Ketobacter alkanivorans: one gene and its partner. The protein of the gene in region 1 interacts with the protein of each later gene in a pairwise test. Links are inferred from orthologs where the notes say so. Each region holds a gene or a part of one and is shown on either strand. Other genes may lie near its edges.

Region 1 (5,086 bases):
ATGCTTACTTATTTTTTCGGGTACGGAACCCTGATCAATGTAGCGCTGGCTATCGTCGTTGCCGTGGGCTGCGAAACGCTGATCCTTAAAATCCGCCACAAGCCCATCGCGTTTTACCTTAACGACTACAGCGCGGTCGTCACTGCGGTATTACTGGCGCTGGCCATCCCCCCCACCTCCCCTTGGTGGCTCACCATTATCGGCACCAGCTTTGCCATCGTCGTCGCCAAACATCTTTATGGCGGATTGGGCATGAACCCATTCAACCCCGCCATGGTAGGTTACGTGCTGTTACTTATTTCCTTTCCCAAGGAAATGACCACCTGGTTACCCGCCGCAGGCCTGGACAACACGACAACGACCAACACATTGCAAGAAACCCTGCAACTGATCTTTATGGGGGCCGATGCGGATGCGCTGAGCGGTGCCACGCCACTGGATACATTCAAAACCTACGCAGGGCAACCTGAAGTTCTGGATTCAAATGCCATTCTGCACGGCACCTTTGCCAGTTTTGGCTGGGAATGGGTCAACCTCGGCTTTCTGTTGGGCGGTGTGTATCTGATCTGGCGCAAGATCATTACCTGGCACATCCCTGTTGGCATGCTGTTAGCGCTGTTTTTACTGTCAGGTTTTTTCAACACAGCAGTGGACGCCGACAACTATCCCGACATCCTCCACCACCTGCTGAGCGGCGGCACCATGTTGGGGGCGTTTTTCATAGCAACCGATCCGGTCACTGCTGCCACCAGCAACAAAGGCAAAATAATCTACGGGTTTTTGATCGGCGTGCTCACTTATGTGATCCGAACCTGGGGGGGATACCCGGATGCCGTGGCCTTCAGCGTACTGCTCATGAATCTGGCCGCACCCACGCTGGATTACTACAGCCAGCCACGAACCTACGGACACCGCAAGCCCAACAAGGGGCTGGCGAAATCGGATTGAGGAGAAACACATGATAGGTCAATCCGTTACCCGCAACAGTATCATACTGGGCCTGTTCGCGATCATTACCACGGGTATGGTGGTGGCCACCGCCAACCTGACCAAAGATAAGATCGCTGAGGAAAAGCAAAACGCACTCAAGCGTAGCCTGCTTGAGGTCATGCCCAAAGATCGACTTAACAATGATTTGCTGAAAGACAGCCTGGAGCTGCAAGCAGACAAGTTGCTGGGCACGACGGAACCAAAATCAGCATACATAGCAAAGCTCAGCCAGGAGCCTTCGGGGATAATAATGCAGGTCATTGCACCGGAAGGGTATGGTGGCTCCATAAACCTGTTGGTGGGTGTAGGCATCGCCGGAGACATCACCGGTGTGCGTGTGATTCCCCCCCACTTCGAAACGCCCGGGCTGGGGGATGCCGTGGATATTCAGAAGTCAGATTGGATCACCTCATTTAACGGAAAATCCCTAGCCAACCTGGACGAAAAAGGCTGGAAAGTGAAAAAGGATGGCGGACAATTTGACGCGTTCACTGGCGCCACCATAACGCCCCGCGCGGTGGTGGATGCCGTGCATAAAGCGCTCTTATACTTCGACCAACACCACAGCGAACTGCTCTACAGCAACCGTACCAGCCCAACAACGGCGAAAGGTGAATAACATGAGTGAAGATTACAAAAAAATCACCATTGAAGGTCTGTGGAAAAACAACCCGGCTCTGGTTCAGGTTCTTGGGCTCTGCCCTCTTCTTGCAGTTTCTGGCAGTGTGGTTAACGCTATGGCACTCGGACTGGCGACAACCTGCGTGCTGACTCTATCCAATCTGGCAGTGTCGCTCATCCGTAATGCCACCACTGATGCGATACGCCTGCCCACCTTTGTTATGATCATCGCGGCGTTCACCACTTGCATCGAATTCCTGATGAATGCTTTCACCTACGAGTTATATTTAATTCTTGGTATCTTTATTCCTCTGATCGTAACCAATTGTATCGTACTGGGTCGCGCCGATGCTTTCGCCAGCAAGCACAGTGTACCAGCAGCGACATGGGATGGCCTTATGATGGGGCTGGGGTTCAGCTTGGTGTTAGTGTTACTGGGCGCACTGCGAGAGCTGATCGGCACAGGAGCCCTCTTCGCCAATATGCATCTGTTGTTTGGTGACACTGCACTACACTGGAAGATTCAAGTGATCAGCGATTACCGCGGTTTTCTGATTGCCGTGCTGCCACCGGGTGCGTTCATGGTGCTAGGCCTGTTGCTGGCCTTGAAGAACATCATTGATGCCAAAGTGGAGGCAGCCGCCAAAGCCAATAAAGAGAAAGTGGTTGTGGGCAGCAAGCGGGTTCGCACCACAGGCAATATTGCCTGAGGCTATCACCGGTAAGGCTCATGAATAAAGAAAAGCGTTACGAGATCTTTTCCAGGCTGCGGGATCAAAACCCCAACCCAACCACAGAGCTGGACTACAACAGTACGTTCGAGCTGCTGATCTCTGTGATCCTGTCAGCCCAGGCTACCGATGTAAGCGTCAATAAAGCGACCGCCAAACTCTACCCCGTGGCGAACACCCCGGAGGCTATCTATAAACTGGGGGTAAAAGGCCTCACACCCTACATCAAAACTATCGGCCTCTTTAACAGCAAAGCCGAAAACGTCATCAAAACCTGCAAAATCCTGATGGATCAATATGGCAGTGAAGTCCCGGGCGAACGGGCGGCGCTAGAATCACTGCCAGGGGTCGGCCGCAAAACTGCCAACGTAGTACTGAATACTGCCTTCGGCCAGCCCGCCATGGCAGTCGACACCCACATATTCCGCATGTCCAATCGCACCAGAATCGCCCCAGGTAAAACCGTACTGGAGGTAGAAAAAAAACTGATGCGCAACGTGCCCAAAGAGTTCCTGCTGGATGCTCACCACTGGCTGATTCTGCACGGACGCTACGTCTGCACAGCACGCAAGCCTCGCTGCGGTGCCTGCATTATTGAAGATCTGTGTGAATTCAAAGATAAAACCGAGTACGATTAAGCGAACACCTGAAGGAACCACTTTATGTTCGATACAAAATTACTGGAAATCCTGGTTTGCCCGGTTACCAAGGCCAAACTGCAATACGATAACGAAAAAGAAGAGTTGGTTTGTTTAGCCAGTGGCTTGGCCTACCCGGTACGGGATGGTATCCCTGTAATGCTTGAAGAAGAGGCGCGCCAGATCAGCCAGGAAGAGAAAGAAGCCTACAAACGCAAATCTTAACCCTTAGGCTAACCCGTTATGACATGCGAAAACCCGCTCCGCTGTGAAGTAGTTGAACCAACACAGACTGCCACGGCCTGTGTGATATGGCTCCATGGCCTGGGTGCAAACGGTCATGACTTTGTGCCCGTCATACCCCACTTGAAACTGCCACAGGATCTGGCTGTACGCTTTATCTTTCCTCATGCCCCGGAAATCCCGGTAACCTGCAATGGCAGATACATCATGCCAGCGTGGTACGACATTCTGGCGCTGACCGAAATTCGCGACATCAATCTGGAACATCTACAACAGGCGCGCAGCGCCATCAATACCTTAATCCAACAGCAGCTGGATCAGGGTATATCTGCCGATCGCATCATTTTGATTGGGTTTTCCCAAGGCGGCGCGGTGGCCTATCATACCGCCCTGCAATATCCTCAAAAGCTGGCCGGGTTGATCGCTCTATCCACCTACCTGCCTAACCCTGAAGCATTAGACGTAAAAGCGCTCAAGGCGAATCAAAACATCGGCATTCACATCGCCCATGGGGACTTTGATGACATGGTCACCGAGAATGCTGCCCGAGGGGCGCTCAAATGGCTACAGGATAATGAATACGATGTGGACTGGAGCCAGTACCCCATGGGTCATGAAGTGTGCATCCCCGAGATTCGGCAAATCGGTCAGTGGATCAGTGATTGGTTGTAGCTCAGAACACAAAACTTTTTAGCCTGGATCATTCACAAGGGCCAGAGCAATACGTATGTCGATCTGGAGAATTTCGGTACGATCCAATTTATTCGGGACAATACAGGCCATGATCACTGCTAACCATATGCTAACACTCGTACGTTTTACAGGGCTCACCCTGATGGGCCTGCTTGTCCTACTATCTGGTGCCTGGGCAGCACTGTCACTACTTTATACCGGCCCCGGTGGCGAGCCATGGCGTTCTATCATGGCCATGTGTTTCGCTGTACTCACCTTAACCAGCGCTGGCACCCTGGCGCTGCCACATTGGCGCTGGCGGATGGTGTTGGTGTTTGTGGTAGCGTTTGTTGGGGCATGGCTGGCATTCTCACGCCTGGAACCCAGCAATGAACGCAACTGGCAAGCGGACGTAGCGGTGCTGCCTTCTGCCACCATAGAAGGCGACCTGATTACAGTACATAATATCCGCAACTTCGACTATCAAAGCGAAACCGACTATACCCAAGCCTACTATGACCGGCAGTTCGACCTCAATCAGCTTGAAGGGGTGGATCTGGTGTCGGTGTACTGGATGGGCCCATCGATTGCCCATGTATTCCTGAGCTTTGCCTTTGCTGGCGATCAGCATCTGGCAATTTCTATCGAAACCCGCAAGGAACAAGGGGAGGGTTATTCCACCCTGCAGGGGTTTTTTCGTCAATACGAACTTTACTATGTTGTCGCTGACGAGCGCGACGTGGTTCGTTTGCGCACAAATTACCGTAAAGATCCACCGGAAGATGTGTACCTCTATCGCACTACCGGTAGTCTGGAAGATGGCCGTAGATTGTTTCTTGAGTATATTCGCAAGATCAATTCGTTAAATACTCAGCCCGAGTTTTACAATACATTGACCAGCAACTGCACTACCTCGATCTGGCTAAACGCACACGTCAACCAGCAGCGTTTGCCTCTCGATTGGAGGATCCTGGTTAGCGGCTATGTGCCAGAATATATGTACCAAAATGGGCGCCTTGAAACCTATGGTTTACCCTTCGCCGAGCTACAGCAGCGCGCTTATGCCAACCCACGAGCACACCAGGCCGATGCGGATATGGACTTTTCCAACCGAATCCGTGAATCTATGCCAGACCCTGGCCAACCATGAGATGTTTTTCGATGCGTGCACTGATCGGTCTTAATTCCTAT
Region 2 (4,353 bases), 490 kb from region 1 along the record:
GATACAGAAAATGAGGAGACAACACCACTGAACGGTGATGGCACTTCCACTGTTGCTTTGTCGGATTCGAGAACCAACAAGGTATCTTCTTTCTCAACCCGATCACCAGGTTGCACGGATAATTCAATTACATCCACCCCATCTGTACCACCCAGATCGGGCACTAACACGTCTTTCACTGCCACGGTCGTTCTCCTTGATCACACATGAGGTGGGTAGGGTTTTTCTGCCTTGATGCCAAAACGGCGCAAGGCGTCGGCCACCTTGCTGCGGCCCAACAGGCCTTTGTCCGCCAGGGAATTCAATGCAGCCACCGTGATGAAGTAACGATCCACTTCAAAGAAATGACGCAGCTGTTCACGGGAATCACTGCGCCCGAAGCCATCCGTACCCAATGCAGTGTAATGATTGCGCACAAAGGGACGAATCTGATCCGCGTGAGTTTTGATGTAATCAGAAGCGGCCACCACCGGCGCCTTACGAGCCCGCAGTGCCTTGGTGACATAGGGCACCCTCGGCTCTTCTTCCGGATGCAACATGTTCCAGCGCTGCTTCTGCAACCCTTCATTACGCAACTCGGTGAAGCTGGTAACACTCCAGATATCGGAAGTCACCCCATAAACGTCCTGCAACAACTCAGCAGCTGCTTCCACCTCACGCAGAATAGAACCGCTACCCAGCAATTGAACGCGTAACTTGTTGTTGCCATCGCCCTCTTTCAGCAAATACATGCCTTTGAGAATGCCCGCTTCCGCCCCTTTCGGCATGGCAGGATGCTCATAGTTTTCGTTCTCAACGGTTATGTAATAGAAGACGTTTTCCTGCTCTTGATACATACGCCGCAAACCATCGTGTAGAACCACCGCCAGCTCATAGGCGTAAGCCACATCATAGGCCACGCAATTGGGGATGGTGGACGCCAGCACATGACTGTGACCATCCTGATGCTGCAGGCCTTCCCCGTTCAAAGTGGTGCGGCCGGCCGTGGCACCAATCAAGAAACCACGCGCCTGAGAATCACCGGCAGCCCAAGCCAGATCACCAATGCGCTGGAATCCAAACATGGAGTAGAAAATGTAGAACGGAATCATCGGGTGATTGTTCACAGAGTAGGACGTAGCCGCCGCAATCCAGGCAGACATCGCCCCCGCTTCGTTAATACCCTCTTCCAGAATGCGGCCCTTGATATCCTCGCGGTAATACATCACCTGCTCGCTATCGGCAGGCTTGTACAGCTGACCCACCGCAGAATATATTCCCAATTGCCGGAACATGCCTTCCATACCAAAGGTACGAGCCTCATCCGGAACAATAGGCACAACACGCTCACCGATGGATTTCTGCTTGATAAGAGAATTCATCATCCGCACCAGCGCCATGGTGGTGGACATCTCACGGCCACCGGAGCCTTCCAGTAAAGGTCCAAACACACCCAATTCTGGAATTTCCAGCTTTTCACTTTCTGTACGGCGGGAAGGCAAATACCCACCCAGCGAATTGCGACGCTCATGCAGATAACGCATTTCGTTACTGTCGTCTGCCGGGCGATAGAAAGGAATCTTTTTCAGTTCTTCATCGTTAAAGGGCATGTCGAAACGGTTGCGGAATGCCTTTAAGCTTTCCATATCCAGGGTTTTCATCTGATGGCTTTTATTGGCAGCCTCACCAGACCCCATGCCATAACCCTTCACTGTTTTGGCCAGGATCACAGTGGGTTGCCCTTTGTGATTCATGGCAGCGTGGTAAGCGGCAAATACTTTAAAGGGATCGTGTCCACCACGATTGAGCTGATAAATTTCTTCATCACTCATATGCTCAACCATCGCACCCAGTTCCGGATACTTGTTGAAGAAATGCTCTCGGGTAAACGCACCGCCATGGTTTTTGAAGCTCTGGTATTCGCCATCGACGCACTCTTCCATGCGTTTGCGTAACACCCCTTCACCGTCACGAGCCAGCAACGGATCCCAGCGTCGGCCCCAAACCACTTTTATAACATTCCAGCCGGCACCACGAAAAACGCCTTCCAACTCTTGAATGATTTTGCCGTTACCACGTACCGGACCATCCAGACGCTGCAAATTACAGTTCACCACAAACACAAGGTTATCGAGTTTTTCCCTGCCTGCCAGGGATATACAGCCCAGGGATTCCGGTTCATCGGTTTCGCCATCACCCAAAAACGCCCACACCTTGCGATCATCTTTCTTGATCAACTCGCGATTTTGCAGGTACTTCATAAAGTGGGCTTGATAAATCGCCTGGATCGGACCTAACCCCATAGACACAGTAGGGAACTGCCAGAAATTAGGCATCAACCACGGGTGCGGATAAGAGGACAACCCCTCCTGACTCACTTCGCGACGGAAGTTCTCGATCTGCTTCTCGCTGATACGGCCTTCTAAAAAAGCGCGCGCATAAATACCCGGTGCTGAGTGACCCTGATAGAAAATCAGATCGCCACCGAAGGTTTCACTGGCTGCCCGAAAAAAATGGTTAAAGCCCACATCGTAGAGCGTTGCCGAAGACGCAAAACTGGAAATATGACCGCCCAACTCATCATCAGTGAGGTTGGCGCGCTGCACCATGGCCAATGCATTCCAGCGAATCAAAGAGCGAATACGGCGCTCCATAAAATGGTCGCCCGGCATCTGTGCCTGGTATTCGGGGGCAATGGTATTGACGTACGGCGTGGTGAGGTCATTGACCTGTAAACCGGCCTGGCGCGCTTTCTCCCCCATTCTATCGAGGAGGTATTTAGCCCGCTCCGGCCCCTCGCTTTCGAGCACCGAGGCCAGCGCATCCAGCCACTCCTGGGTTTCGACAGGATCACTGTCACCATAAAAACGTTCACGAGCCATATAGACAAAACTCCTGGTCACGAGGGCTTGTGGCCCTGCATTAAATTAAGTCACTCTCAACAGTATAGGATTGGGATGACATTTGTGGGCACCCGAGAGGCAGAGGATGTTCTGTCTCAGGCGATAATGGTTAGAACCGCAAGTACGACTAACCAAAAAACGAACACGTTACTGCGCAAATCTTGAGCAGCATGGATGCGGCGAGCGCCTTCTGAGGCCATTTCTTCGTCATCCAGGGGCAGATCCTGAAAATCCAACCCCATCTTTACCGCTAACTTAAGCACCACTTCCGCTTCCCGATCGGTCGCACGGAAACGACGCATGGCAACGGCGACCACTTTGCCGTTAAAACACAATGCTGCGATGGTGAGCGCAATGGCCCGAGCGGGCACACCATCCAGCGCGTATAAAAATTCGATGCCGATTTTTTTCCAACCCGGACAGTCCTCATCAGTTTCACGCTCCAGCAGGGATGTCAGCGCATACAACACCAACCCAGCCAGACCAAAAATGGCAAACCAAAACAAAGGCGCAAACAGGGTCTGATTTACTCGCACCCAATACTGGGTAATGGTCTGGCTCAGCAACTCGCCCGGGCTGACCATGCGACCATAGTCAAAACTCTGAGAGCCATGTTCGTAGGCTGACTGCCACTCACGGTTACGCCAACGCTTCAGAAACGGGATCAGCCCTGCTTCAACCTTACGGTAATCCAGACACGCCACAAACACGATCACCGCTGCCACCGCCTCCAGAAAGGAGAAAAACCAGCGCTCGTGCATTTCGGCGAAATACCAGGCAAGCAATACAGGGGGAAGAATATAAAAGCCGTAACCCAGGGCGGGATGAGCGTTATTAAGAAAAGACAGCTGCTGAGCCCGTTTCATATAGAACTGGCCCCACTGGCATTCGGCAAAATAGTTGGGCACGTAGGATTCCTTTACGCCCCATAACGCAACCAACAATGCCAGCAATGTCATTTAGCACTCCTTAATACTGTTATTTAATAGCCTAACAGATTATTGCTATCTTTCCCGAAAAAACTGTTTACAAATCATGACAGTCCAAGGGCTTTGCGCAACACCTGCCAGTCAAAATAGGGGCCGGGGTCAGATTTGCGGCCAGGGGCAATATCGCTGTGGGCCACAATCGCCTGCGGCAGGATTGCCGGGTACGCCGCCAACAACAATTCAATCACTCGTTTTAATTGATCGTACTGAACCGGCTCATAAGGGCCGTCGTCGGTGCCTTCCAGTTCGATTCCGATGGAAAAGTCGTTGCAGTTTTCACGCCCGTCATAACAGGATTTGCCTGCATGCCAGGCGCGTTTATCAAATGGAACAAACTGCACTACCTCGCCATCTCGCCGAATCAACAGATGGGATGACACCTGCAGACCGTTAATTTCCTGGAAGTACGGGTGCTCCTCAGTACACAGGCAATTCTGGAAAAACTGCTCAACCTGGGGGCCGCCAAAGCAGCCTGGAGGAAG

Evidence for each region. The genes of interacting proteins can lie anywhere in the genome.
Region 2: the proteins of nth (region 1) and aceE interact in binary tests that used the Escherichia coli proteins (3 or more experiments, as listed by UniProt). The link is inferred for Ketobacter alkanivorans from one-to-one orthologs.

The regions. Positions count from the first base shown.
Region 1 is NZ_CP022684.1:4,583,531-4,588,616, reverse strand. The notes cover bases 1,388-4,160. They hold nth (endonuclease III), read left to right. Parts: upstream 1,388-2,341; coding sequence 2,342-2,980; downstream 2,981-4,160. Other genes in these bases: Kalk_RS19605 (Lnb N-terminal periplasmic domain-containing protein), read left to right, coding at 4,059-4,160; Kalk_RS19610 (alpha/beta hydrolase), read left to right, coding at 3,224-3,895; Kalk_RS19615 (Trm112 family protein), read left to right, coding at 3,005-3,205; Kalk_RS19625 (electron transport complex subunit E), read left to right, coding at 1,611-2,321; rsxG (electron transport complex subunit RsxG), read left to right, coding at 1,388-1,609. Outside these bases: electron transport complex subunit RsxD, read left to right, coding at 1-948; more of rsxG, read left to right, coding at 959-1,387; more of Kalk_RS19605, read left to right, coding at 4,161-5,045; Kalk_RS19600 (patatin-like phospholipase family protein), read left to right, coding at 5,057-5,086. UniProt on the Escherichia coli protein: DNA repair enzyme that has both DNA N-glycosylase activity and AP-lyase activity. The DNA N-glycosylase activity releases various damaged pyrimidines from DNA by cleaving the N-glycosidic bond, leaving an AP (apurinic/apyrimidinic) site.
Region 2 is NZ_CP022684.1:4,095,093-4,099,445, reverse strand. What follows is about bases 1-3,197. They hold aceE (pyruvate dehydrogenase (acetyl-transferring), homodimeric type), read right to left. Parts: upstream 2,862-3,197; coding sequence 201-2,861; downstream 1-200. Other genes in these bases: Kalk_RS17565 (hypothetical protein), read right to left, coding at 2,978-3,197; aceF (dihydrolipoyllysine-residue acetyltransferase), read right to left, coding at 1-185. Also shown: more of Kalk_RS17565, read right to left, coding at 3,198-3,841; 1,6-anhydro-N-acetylmuramyl-L-alanine amidase AmpD, read right to left, coding at 3,916-4,353. UniProt on the Escherichia coli protein: Component of the pyruvate dehydrogenase (PDH) complex, that catalyzes the overall conversion of pyruvate to acetyl-CoA and CO(2).